One region of the Delftia sp. S65 genome, then DNA from elsewhere that is predicted to be linked to it. Evidence: predicted binding sites of a transcription regulator. Region 1 holds the regulator's gene; the other holds the start of a gene.
The links. Region 1 encodes NrdR, which represses ribonucleotide reductase genes. Its sites were predicted from a motif close to CACNANATNTNGTG; they were not measured.
Positions count from the first base shown of each region.

Region 2: the regulator NrdR is predicted to act here: its motif matches at 3,049-3,062, upstream of IAE24_RS09825 (ribonucleoside-diphosphate reductase subunit alpha).

Region 1 is NZ_JACVUR010000001.1:7,247-13,033, forward strand. It holds gene IAE24_RS00015 (lytic transglycosylase domain-containing protein) at 294-1,205, shown strand; ZMP/ZTP riboswitch at 1,342-1,517, shown strand; gene glyA (serine hydroxymethyltransferase) at 1,552-2,799, shown strand; gene nrdR (transcriptional regulator NrdR) at 2,822-3,277, shown strand; gene aroC (chorismate synthase) at 3,344-4,441, opposite strand; gene IAE24_RS00035 (helix-turn-helix domain-containing protein) at 4,641-5,138, shown strand; gene IAE24_RS00040 (CBS domain-containing protein) at 5,293-5,745, opposite strand.
Region 2 is NZ_JACVUR010000008.1:77,560-83,346, reverse strand. It holds gene IAE24_RS09825 (ribonucleoside-diphosphate reductase subunit alpha) at 2-2,923, opposite strand; gene ampD (1,6-anhydro-N-acetylmuramyl-L-alanine amidase AmpD) at 3,453-4,088, opposite strand; gene IAE24_RS09815 (sigma-54-dependent transcriptional regulator) at 4,075-5,622, opposite strand; gene IAE24_RS09810 (sensor histidine kinase) at 5,622-5,787, opposite strand, start outside.

The DNA of each region.
Region 1 (5,787 bases):
AGACCTCAAAACTGTGTTTGCATCCATGGTTTGTTATTATTCATTGATCTAAAAAGTTGATTTCATAGTGTTGACCGTGTATTTGGTGAACTCCTAGAATCCGCCAGCGCTCGAATAGAGCGTTTTTTGTTTCTGCTGCCTCACGACTGAGCAGATCCCGCAGGCCTACAACGCAATGGCGCACCAAGCGCCAGCCTCCCGGATCCGCAGCACCCAATCCAGGGTGTCAGCCTCACCGGCCTTCGCTTCGGCGAAGGCCGTTTCGGGTTGGTGCCCCTAGAAAGGAAAAAGCTATGCCAGCGTCAGGAAAATTTTTCGCCGCCGCGCGAACGTTCGCCATCGATGTGGCCAACGGTTTTCTTGCCATCATCCACAACAGCTTCGCCCTGCTGGGCCTTGCTGTGGCCTTCATGGCCATCACCTTGTTCGCCCGTCCTGACCTGCGCGATGCCGGAGAGAGCCAGCTGCGCTCCTGGCTGACCGCTCGCCAGATGGCCGAACTGGGTGTTCCCGTCGAACTCGCTGCCAGCGATCGGGCGACGGCGACCAACCCCAAGAACCTGCCCAAGGAGCAGGCGGCCGTGGCCTTCTGGCTCAGCAAGAAGTACCGCGTGGCGCCCGAGCCCATCGCGGCACTGGTCAGCGAGGCCTATGACCTGGGCAAGGTCAACCGCCTGGACCCGACGCTGATCCTGGCCATCATGGCCATCGAGTCCAGCTTCAACCCGTTTGCGCAAAGCGCTGTCGGCGCGCAGGGCCTGATGCAGGTGATGACCACGGTGCATACCGACAAGTATGAGAACTTCGGTGGCCAGAATGCTGCCTTCGACCCGGTCAGCAATCTGCGCGTGGGCGTGCGCGTGCTCAAAGAATGCATCGAGCGCGCCGGCTCCATCGAAGGAGGCCTGCGCTACTACGTGGGCGCGGCCAACCTGCCCACCGACGGTGGCTACGCCGCCAAGGTGCTGGCCGAGCATCAGCGCCTGCGCATGGCCGCCGGCCTGCGTGCCGTGCCTTTGATGACCGCCAAGGTCGATCAGCCCCGGCAGGCCGTACAGATCGCCTCCACCAAGCCGGCCACCCCCGTGGCCGAGGCCTCGGGCCCGGCAGCATCGGCTGCGCCTGCAGCCGTGCCGGTCAGCTCGAGCAACACCTCTGCCCGCTCCGAGCAGGTGGCCCTTCAGTCCCAGGAGCCGGCGCTGTAGCCTACTTCCCGGCATAGTGAACGCACAGCTGGCCAAGGCCAGCTTTTTTCATGCCCGATCCAACTGCAGTTGGCTCACGCAAACGCCTTCTGCAACGCCCCTGCCAGGTCTTCGGCGCCACCGGCTCAGCTACACTAGCGGGGTACGCAACTGGCGATAGGCGCAGCCGCTTCACGCACCGCTGCCGCTGACGTGGAAACCAGCAGAAGGCCCGAGAAGGACCACCTTCTGTGAACCACCGGGGAGCGTACCGCCCAGCCTCCATGCGCACGCGGGATCTGGAGTGTTCCGCCGTTCGCCTGGGCAGCCCTTGGCCTCAAGGGAATTTCAAGTTCACAGGACTGCCATGTTTCAACGCACCAATACCGTCGAGAAGGTCGACGCCGAAGTCTTTGCCGCCATCCAGGCCGAGAACCTGCGTCAACAAGAACATATCGAGCTGATCGCCAGCGAGAACTATTGCTCGCCTGCCGTGATGGAAGCCCAGGGCTCCCAGCTCACCAACAAGTACGCCGAAGGCTATCCGGGCAAGCGCTACTACGGCGGCTGCGAGAACGTCGATGTGGTCGAGCAGCTCGCCATCGACCGCGTCAAGAAGCTGTTCGGCGCCGAAGCTGCCAACGTGCAGCCCAACTCCGGCTCCCAGGCCAACCAGGCCGTGCTGATGGCCTTTGCCAAGCCCGGCGACACCATCATGGGCATGAGCCTGGCCGAAGGCGGTCACCTGACGCACGGCATGCCGCTGAACATGTCGGGCAAGTGGTTCAACGTGGTCTCCTACGGCCTGAACGCCGAAGAAGCCATCGACTACGACAAGATGGAAGCGCTGGCGCGCGAGCACAAGCCCCGCATCATCGTGGCCGGCGCATCTGCCTACGCCCTGGCCATCGACTTCGAGCGCTTCGCCAAGATCGCCCGGGAAGTCGGCGCCATCTTCTGGGTGGACATGGCCCACTATGCCGGCCTGATCGCCGCAGGCGTGTACCCCAACCCCGTGCCCCATGCCGACGTGGTCACCACCACCACGCACAAGAGCCTGCGCGGCCCGCGCGGCGGCGTGATCCTGATGAAGGCCGAGCACGAGAAGGCCATCAACAGCGCCATCTTCCCCGGCCTGCAAGGCGGCCCGCTGATGCATGTCATTGCCGGCAAGGCCGTGGCCTTCAAGGAAGCGCTGTCGCCCGAGTTCAAGACCTACCAGGAACAGGTCGTGAAGAACGCCAAGGTTGTCGCGGAAACGCTGACGGCACGCGGTCTGCGCATCGTCTCCGGCCGCACGGAAAGCCACGTCATGCTGGTGGACCTGCGCGCCAAGGGCATCACCGGCAAGGCGGCCGAAGCCGCGCTGGGCGCCGCCCACATGACGATCAACAAGAACTCCATCCCCAACGATCCCGAAAAGCCGATGGTGACCAGCGGCATCCGCGTGGGCACGCCCGCCATGACCACGCGCGGCTTCAAGGAAGAGGAAGCCCGCCTGACAGCCAACCTGCTGGCCGACGTGCTGGAGAACCCCGCCGACGAAGCCAACCTGGCCCGCGTGCGCGCCCAGGTGGCCGAGCTGACGGCCCGCTTCCCGGTCTACGGCGCCTGAGTTGCACGCATAGAGGCCTGCCATGAAGTGCCCGTTCTGCAGCCATCCGGACACCCAGGTCGTGGAGACCCGTGAGGCCGAGGATGGGGGCTTCATCCGCCGCCGCCGCCAGTGCGGCGGCTGCGACAAGCGCTTCACCACCTACGAGCGGCCCGAGGTCAGCTTTCCCGCCATCGTCAAGAAGGACGGGCGGCGCATCGAGTACGAGCGCGCCAAGCTGCTGGGCTCGTTCAAGATCGCGCTGCGCAAGCGCCCCGTGAGCACAGAGCAGATCGATGCCGCCATCGAGCGCATCGAGGAGCGGCTGCGCAACCTGGGCGAGCGCGAAGTGCTCTCCAGCCGCCTGGGCGAGATGGTGATGCGCGAGCTCAAGCTGCTCGACAAGGTCGGCTACATCCGCTACGCCAGCGTCTACCGCAGCTTCGAGGATGTGGACGATTTCAAGAACGTCATGGATGAGGTGCGCAATCCCGGCTGATCAGGCCGGCAGGACGCAAGAAAGCCGCCCTTGGGCGGCTTTTTCTTTGGTGGCCTGGCAGTGCTTTCAGGGCGCGGCGGCAGGGATGGGAGCCAGGCCCGAATCCACGTCACCGCACTGTGCGCGGTGGCGCAGCGCATGGTCCATCACCACCAGGGCCAGCAGCGCCTCGGCGATGGGCGCTGCGCGGATGCCGACGCAGGGGTCGTGGCGACCCTTGGTGATGACCTCGGTGCTCTGGCCCTGCACGTCGATGGATTCGCGCGGCGTGATGATGGAACTGGTGGGCTTGATGCCTATGCGCACTTCCAGATCCTGACCCGTGCTGATGCCGCCGACGATGCCACCGGCGTTGTTGCTGCGAAAGCCTTCGGGACTCAGCGAGTCGCCGTGCGTGGTGCCGCGCTGGACCACGCTGTCGAAGCCGGCACCGATCTCCACGGCCTTGACCGCGTTCAGGCCCATCATGGCGTAGGCGACGTCGGCATCCAGGCGGTCATACAGCGGCTGGCCCAGGCCCACCGGCATGCCGCTGGCCTGCACGCGCAGCGCCGCGCCGCAGGAGTCGCCCGACTTGCGCAGCGCATCCATGTATTCCTCGTATTGGGACACATCGGCCACCGGCGCAAAGAAGGGGTTGTTGCGCACATGCTCCCAGCTCTCGAAGGGCAGCGACAGCTCGCCCACCTGGGTCATGCAGGCGCGGAACTCGGTGCCGAACTTTTCCTTGAGCCACTTCCTGGCCACGGCACCAGCGGCCACCGTGGGGGCCGTCAGCCGTGCCGAGGAACGGCCGCCGCCGCGCGGATCACGGATGCCGTATTTCTGGAAGTAGGTGTAGTCGGCATGGCCGGGACGAAAGCTCTGCGCAATGTTGGAGTAGTCCTTGCTGCGCTGGTCGGTATTGCGGATCAGCAGCGCGATCGGCGTGCCCGTGGTGCGGCCTTCGTAGACGCCCGAGAGGATTTCCACCGCATCGGGCTCGTTGCGCTGGGTCACGAACTTGCTGGTGCCGGGGCGGCGGCGATCCAGTTCTTGCTGGATATCCGCTTCGTTCAGCGCCATGCCGGGCGGACAGCCGTCGATGACGCAGCCTATGGCAGGGCCATGCGATTCGCCGAAGTTGGTGACAGTGAATAGGGTGCCGAAGGTGTTGCCGCTCATAGGCCGACGATTATGCCCGGGTAGCCCGCAAGCGCCGTGCCTGCGGCGGCGGTGCATTGCGCAGGCAGCCATCGCCCGGCGATAACAAATATAACTATCAGATTGCAAATATTCATAGTTAAAATTGCAATCTACCCTTTTTCAACCGCCTGCGGATCACCACACAGGCACCAGCCGCAAACTGCGGGAGGTTCGTGAAATGCAGGCCTCTTACGACTCAACGCAAAGCCAGGATCACAGCGACCCTGCGCGCAGCACTCCACCGGCATCGCCAGGCCTTCAGCACAAGGACGAGGAGCAGGACCTTCGCCCCTCGCTGCTGAATGTGCTGCTGACATCGTCCAGCCCTGGCGATTTCAGAACCCGCAACAGGCTTGCCCAGGCCAAGCAGTACATGCGGGCCCGGCTCGACGACCCCGAGCTCAAGCCCTTGCAGGTAGCCCAGGACATGGGCATGTCGCTGCGCAGCCTGGCGCGGCTGTTTGCCACCGAAGGCCTGACCCCTAGCCGCTGGCTCTGGAACGAACGGCTGGCCCAGGCGCACCTGCTGCTTCGGGCAGACAATGCGCGGCGCGTGACCGATGTGGCGCTGGCCTGTGGCTTCACCAGCTTCTCGCACTTCAGCCGCGTCTTCAGACAGGCCTATGACGTGCCGCCCAGCGCCTTGCTCAAGCCCAAACGCCGCCGCGTGCACTGACAGGTCCTGCGGCCCATCCATTCGCTGTTCACGCGACTGTCTGCTTTGCGTCCTGCGCGCAAAGACAAAGGCCTCCGCCGCATTTTGCGTTCGGAGGCCTTGCTGCCCAAGGTGAAACGGTCGAATGGTCGAAAGGTCGATATCGCCCCGACGATCAGTCCGCGCCCTGGCGCTCGCCCTCGGGCCAGTCGCGGATGTAGGCCTTGAGCATGCGGTTCTCGAAGTTCTGGCTGTCCACCACGGCCTTGGCCACGTCGTACAGGCTGATCACGCCCATGAGCATGCGCTTGTCCATCACCGGCATGTAGCGTGCGTGGCGGTCCAGCATCATGCGGCGCACCTCATCCATGTCGGTTTCCATGGTGCAGGTCATGGGAGCGTCATCCATGGCCGAGCGCACCAGCGTCTCGCCCACCCCGCCGTGCTTGACGAAGCCCTGGATCACTTCGCGGAAGGTCAGCATGCCGACCACGTCGCCATGCTCCATGACCACGAGGGAGCCGATATCGCGCTCCGACATCACCTGCACCGCGCTGGCCAGGCTTTCGTCCGGCGACACCGTGTAGAGGGTGTTGCCCTTGACGCGCAGGATGTCACTTACTTTCATGCCGTATCTCCAAATTTGTCTGTGTCGCCGTGGTTGCGGCAA
Region 2 (5,787 bases), on a different contig from region 1:
CTTACTGGCAGGCTTCGCAGCCGGGATCGTCGATGGCGCAGAACTTGATGTCCGTCGCCGGTGCCTGGGCGCGCGCGGCGGCTGCCGCGGCTTCCAGGGCGCTGGAGGTGTTCACGGCGGCAGGCTGTGCGGCGGCGGCCGAGGGCACGGCGTTGAGCACGCGGCTTTGCACCGTGGACTTCTCGATGTTGGTGGCGCTGGTGGTGCGCAGGTAGTAGGTGGTCTTCAGACCGCGCAGCCAGGCCAGCTTGTAGGTGTCGTCCAGCTTCTTGCCCGATGCACCGGCCATGTAGATGTTCAGGCTCTGGGCCTGGTCGATCCACTTCTGGCGGCGCGCAGCGGCCTCGACCAGCCAGGTGGGCTCGACCTCGAAGGCGGTGGCGTACAGGCTCTTGACGTCCTGGGGCACGCGGTCGATGGGGCGCAGCGAGCCGTCGAAGTGCTTGAGGTCCATGACCATCACGTCGTCCCACAGGCCCAGGCGCTTCAGGTCACGCACCAGGTACTGGTTGATGACGGTGAACTCGCCGGACAGGTTGGACTTGACCGACAGGTTGCCGAACGAGGGCTCGATGGAGGCATCGACGCCGACGATGTTGGAGATGGTCGCCGTGGGCGCGATGGCCACGCAGTTGGAGTTGCGCATGCCGTGCTGGCCGATCTTGGCGCGCAGGGCATCCCAGTCCAGGCGCGAGGAGCGGTCCACTTCCACATAGCCGCCGCGTGCCTTCTCCAGCAGGTTCAGCGTGTCCAGCGGCAGGATGCCCTGGTCCCACAGCGAGCCCTTGTAGCTGGAGTACTGGCCGCGTTCCTTGGCCAGCTCGGTGGAGGCCCAGTAGGCGTAGTAGCAGATGGCTTCCATCGACTGGTCGGCGAACTCCACGGCCGCGTCGCTGGCGTAGGCGATGCGCATTTCATAGAGCGCATCCTGGAAGCCCATCAGGCCCAGGCCCACCGGGCGGTGGCGCAGGTTGGAGTCCTTGGCCTTCTGCACGGCGTAGTAGTTGATGTCGATCACGTTGTCCAGCATGCGCATGGCCGTGGTGATGGTCTTGCGCAGCTTGCCGTGGTCGATGGCGCCATCGACGATGTGGCGCGCCAGGTTGACCGAGCCCAGGTTGCAGACGGCGGTCTCGGTGTCGCTGGTGTTCAGCGTGATCTCGGTGCACAGGTTGGACGAGTGCACCACGCCGGCGTGCTGCTGGGGCGAGCGCACGTTGCAGGGGTCCTTGAAGGTGACCCAGGGGTGGCCGGTCTCGAACAGCATGGACAGCATCTTGCGCCACAGGTCCATGGCCGGGATGCGCTTGAACAGCTTGAGTTCGCCGTTGTCGGCCTTGGTTTCGTAGGCCTTGTAGGCGTGCTCGAAGGCGGCGCCGAAGAGGTCGTGCAGGTCGCCGACATCGGAGGGCGAGAACAGGGTCCAGTGGCCCTTTTCCATGACGCGCTTCATGAACAGGTCGGGAATCCAGTTCGCCGTGTTCATGTCGTGCGTGCGGCGGCGGTCGTCGCCGGTGTTCTTGCGCAGTTCGAGGAATTCCTCGATGTCCAGGTGCCAGGTCTCCAGGTAGGTGCAGACGGCGCCCTTGCGCTTGCCGCCCTGGTTCACGGCCACGGCCGTGTCGTTGACCACCTTGAGGAAGGGCACCACGCCCTGCGACTCGCCGTTCGTGCCCTTGATGCGCGAACCCAGGGCGCGCACGCGCGTCCAGTCGTTGCCCAGTCCGCCGGCGAACTTGGACAGCAGGGCGTTTTCCTTGATGGACTCATAGATGCCGTCCAGATCGTCGGGCACCGTGGTCAGGTAGCAGGAAGACAGCTGCGAGCGCAGCGTGCCGCTGTTGAACAGCGTGGGCGTGCTGCTCATGAAGTCGAAGGACGACAGCAGCTCGTAGAACTCGATGGCGCGTGCATTGCGGTCCTCTTCCTGCAGCGCCAGGCCCATGGCCACGCGCATGAAGAAGGACTGGGGCAGCTCGATGCGCGTCTTGCGCACGTGCAGGAAGTAGCGGTCGTACAGGGTCTGCAGGCCCAGGTAGTCGAACTGCTCGTCGCGCTCGGCCTTGATGGCGGCAGCCAGGCGGGGCAGGTCGTAGTTCAGCAGCTCGGGGTTGAGCAGCTCGTTGTCCACGCCCTTGCGGATGAAGCCGGGGAAGTACTCTGCGTAGGCCGCCTGGATGTCGGCCGGGTGCACGTCACGGCCCATGACCTCGCGCACGATCGTGTGCAGCAGCAGGCGGGCGGTGACGTAGGTGTAGTCGGGGTCTTTCTCGATCAGCGTGCGAGCGGCCAGGATGGAGGCCTTGAAGACTTCTTCGATCGGCACGCCGTCGTACAGGTTGCGCAGCGTCTCGGCGACGATGGGGGCGGCCTGGATATCGGCGTTGAGGTTGCGGCAGGACGCCTCGATCAGCGCCAGCAGGCGGGCCTGGTCCAGCGGCACGCGCTGGCCGTTGTCGGTCACATGCAGCACGGGCGCCGGTGCTGCGGCGGCAACCGCTGCGGCCTCGGCGGCCTTCTTTTGCTCGGCACGTTCCTGGTTGCGGCGGTCGCGGTACAGCACGTAGGCGCGTGCCACGTCGTGGTGGCCGCCGCGCATCAGGCCCAGTTCGACCTGGTCCTGCACATCTTCAATATGGAAGGTGCCGCCGCCCGGACGCGAGCGCAGCAGTGCGCGAACCACGGCCTGGGTCAGCTCATCCACGGTCTCGCGCACGCTGGCGGAGGCCGCGCCCTGGGCGCCGCGCACGGCCAGGAAGGCCTTGGTCAGCGCGACGGCGATCTTTTGCGGCGTGAAGGGCACCACATCGCCGCTGCGGCGGATGATCTGGTAGCCGTCCTGCACGGACAGGTGATGGGCGGAGGAAGGATTGGCAGCATCACCGTGCGCAGCGGGAGCCAAAGAATTCAGTGCTTCTTGCATGAGTTTCCTCAACGGGTGTTTGTGGATAGAACGGACGCGGACCTGCACTTGGGGCAGGCTTGCTGGGAGATGGAATCGGGGTCGGATGTACACACCGTTTTCACAGGGTGTGCACAGCTTGTGAACACTAGATATGGTGTCCAGCGTGCTTCTGGGCACTACCTGTAGTGTATCGCCGTCTCATGTACACGGGGTACTCACAGCCGGAAAACCGCTGTTTGCGCTGCGCCAAACGGGTGCGCAACCTACAAGCCAATAGCAGCAAAGGCCCGCTGCGCCGTGGCTTGCGGGCGATGGTCCGCCGCAAGCCGCGGCAGCCTTGGCCCTGCGCCGGTCGGACCGCTGAAAGCCCCATGGACAGTGGGGCTGCGACACATGCGTGAATTTGTAAAAAATGATCAGGCAGCCGGTGCATGCGCCTGGCGCGCCACATCGGTTGCTTTCTGGATTGACACAGCCTTTGTCCTCTGCCTGTGGACAAGCGGGATTTTGCGCAAGACCTGGCGGTGCCTGCGATGAGGGTGTGCGCTTACGTGGAGGGCTGGCCCGCGCCCGGCGGCAGCTGCCAGTTCGCCGTGGCTGGGTGATGGGCCAGCAGCCCGCGCAGCCGGTGCCAGTCGAAGCCTGCGCCCGGATCGCATTTGCGGCCCGGCGCGATGTGCTCATGGCCTGCGAGATGGGCCACGGGGTAGCGCGCCGCGATGGCGTTGCACAGGGCATCGAGCGCCGCGTACTGGGCCGGCTCGAACCGCAGGCCCTCCAGGCCTTCGAGTTCTATGCCGATGGAGTCGTCGTTGCAGCGGTCGCGGCCCCGCCAGCAGGAAGCGCCTGCATGCCAGGCGCGCGCGTCGCAGTCCACAAACTGCCAGACCTCGCCCTGGCGCGTGATGAAGAAATGCGCCGACACCTCCAGGCCGCGTATCCCCTGGTAGTAAGGATGAGCGTCCCAGTCGAGCTGGTTGGTGAACAGTTGCTGGACCGCACCCGTGCCGTACTCGCCGGGGGGCAGGCTGATGGAGTGCACGACGACCAGATCGACCAGCGCCTGGGCCGGGCGCTCGCCAAAGTTGGGCGAGGGCAGGTGGCGGGCCTGCTGCAGCCAGCCGCCTTGCCAGGTCCAGGCCGGGGCCTGGGTGGCTTGCGGCTGCGGATCAGGACTCGCCATGGCCGCCTCCGTCCGTCTCCGCGCTGGCATCGCCGGGCAGGGCGATGTTCAGCCGGTCGATGCGGTAGCGGATCTGGCGCAGGCTCAGGCCCAGGCGCGCGGCGGTGGCCGTGCGGTTGAAGCCGTTTTCCTGCAGCGCCTGCACCAGGATGCCGCGCTCGCGCTCGTCCAGCCAGGCCTGCAGGTCACGGGGCAGGTCGGCATCGGCTGGCTCTGGCGATAGCGGGCCGCTTGGCGGCAGGGGGCGCGAAGGCGAGAGCGAAGAAGAGGGCGAGGCGGATGCGGGTGGTGCGGGCGGTGCGGGCGGCGTGCCGCAGGGCAGCTGCATCTCGGGATCTATGCGCAGCGGCCCGTCCTCGCCCAGCGTGATGGCGCGGTGCAGCAGGTTCTCCAGTTCACGAACATTGCCGGGCAGGGGCAGGCGGGCGATCTGCTGCACTGAACGCTCGTCGATCTCGGGCATGGGCAGACCGGATTCCTGCGACAGCCGTGCCAGCAGGGCGCGGCACAGGGCAGGCAGGTCTTCGCGGCGCTCACGCAGCGGGGGCAGCAGCACCTCGATGACATTGAGGCGGTAGTACAGGTCCTGCCGGAAGCGCCCCTGCTGCACATCGGCAGCCAGGTCACGGTGGGTGGCGCTGACGATGCGTACATCGGCCGCTTCCTCCTGTGCGGAGCCCAGGGGGCGCACGCGGCGCTCCTGGATGGCGCGCAGCAGCTTGGCCTGCATGGCCAGGGGCAGGTCGCCGATCTCGTCCAGGAACAAGGTGCCGCCGCGCGCCGCCTGGAAGTAGCCGTCGCGGTCCTGGGTGGCGCCGGTATAGGAGCCCTTGCGCGCGCCGAAGAACTCGGCCTCCAGCAGGTTTTCGGGAATGGCGCCGCAGTTCACGGCCACCATGGGGCCATGGGCGCGCTGGCTGCAGGCATGCAGCGCGCGGGCCACCAGCTCCTTGCCCGTGCCCGACTCGCCATGCACCAGCACCGGCGCCATGCCGCGCGCCACCTTGGCAATGCGCTGCTTGACGGCCTGCATGGCGGGCGACTCGCCCACCATGGCGTCCAGTGCGCCGCTGCCGTTGAGCACCGGGCTGGCGGCGGGAGCGGCCGAAGGGCTGCGCGCCGGCATCACGCCCGGGGCCGGCACACCGCCCACGCCCTGGGCGGCCGAGGCCACGACCAGGCGGAACTGCTTGAGGTCCACGGGCTTCGTCAGGTAGTCGAAGGCGCCTGAGCGCAGGGCCTCGACGGCGTTCTCGGCGGAGCCGTAGGCCGTCATGACCACGCAGCGCTCGCGCCGCTGCTGGCTGCGCAGGTCCTGCAGCAGCTCCATGCCCATGCCGTCGGGCAGGCGCATGTCGGTGATGACCACGTCGAAGCGCTGGGTCTGCAGTTGCTCGCGCGCCTCGCCCACGCTGGCGGCAGTCTCCACGCGGTAGCCTTCACGCAGAAGGGTCAGTTCATAGAGGGTGCGCAGATCCGGCTCGTCGTCCACGACAAGGATCGATGCGGCAGCGGGCAGGGAGTTCAAAGGCATCACACCACAATCTGATCAAACAGGGAGGCCGGCAGGGCCGAGGCCGGGCCGGCACGGAACACGATGCTGAAGGCATTGCCCTCGACAGGGCCGTGCGGCGTGGGCCGCGACAGCCGCTGGTAGCTGATGCTGGCATCGTAGCGCTGGCACAGCTCGCGGCAGATA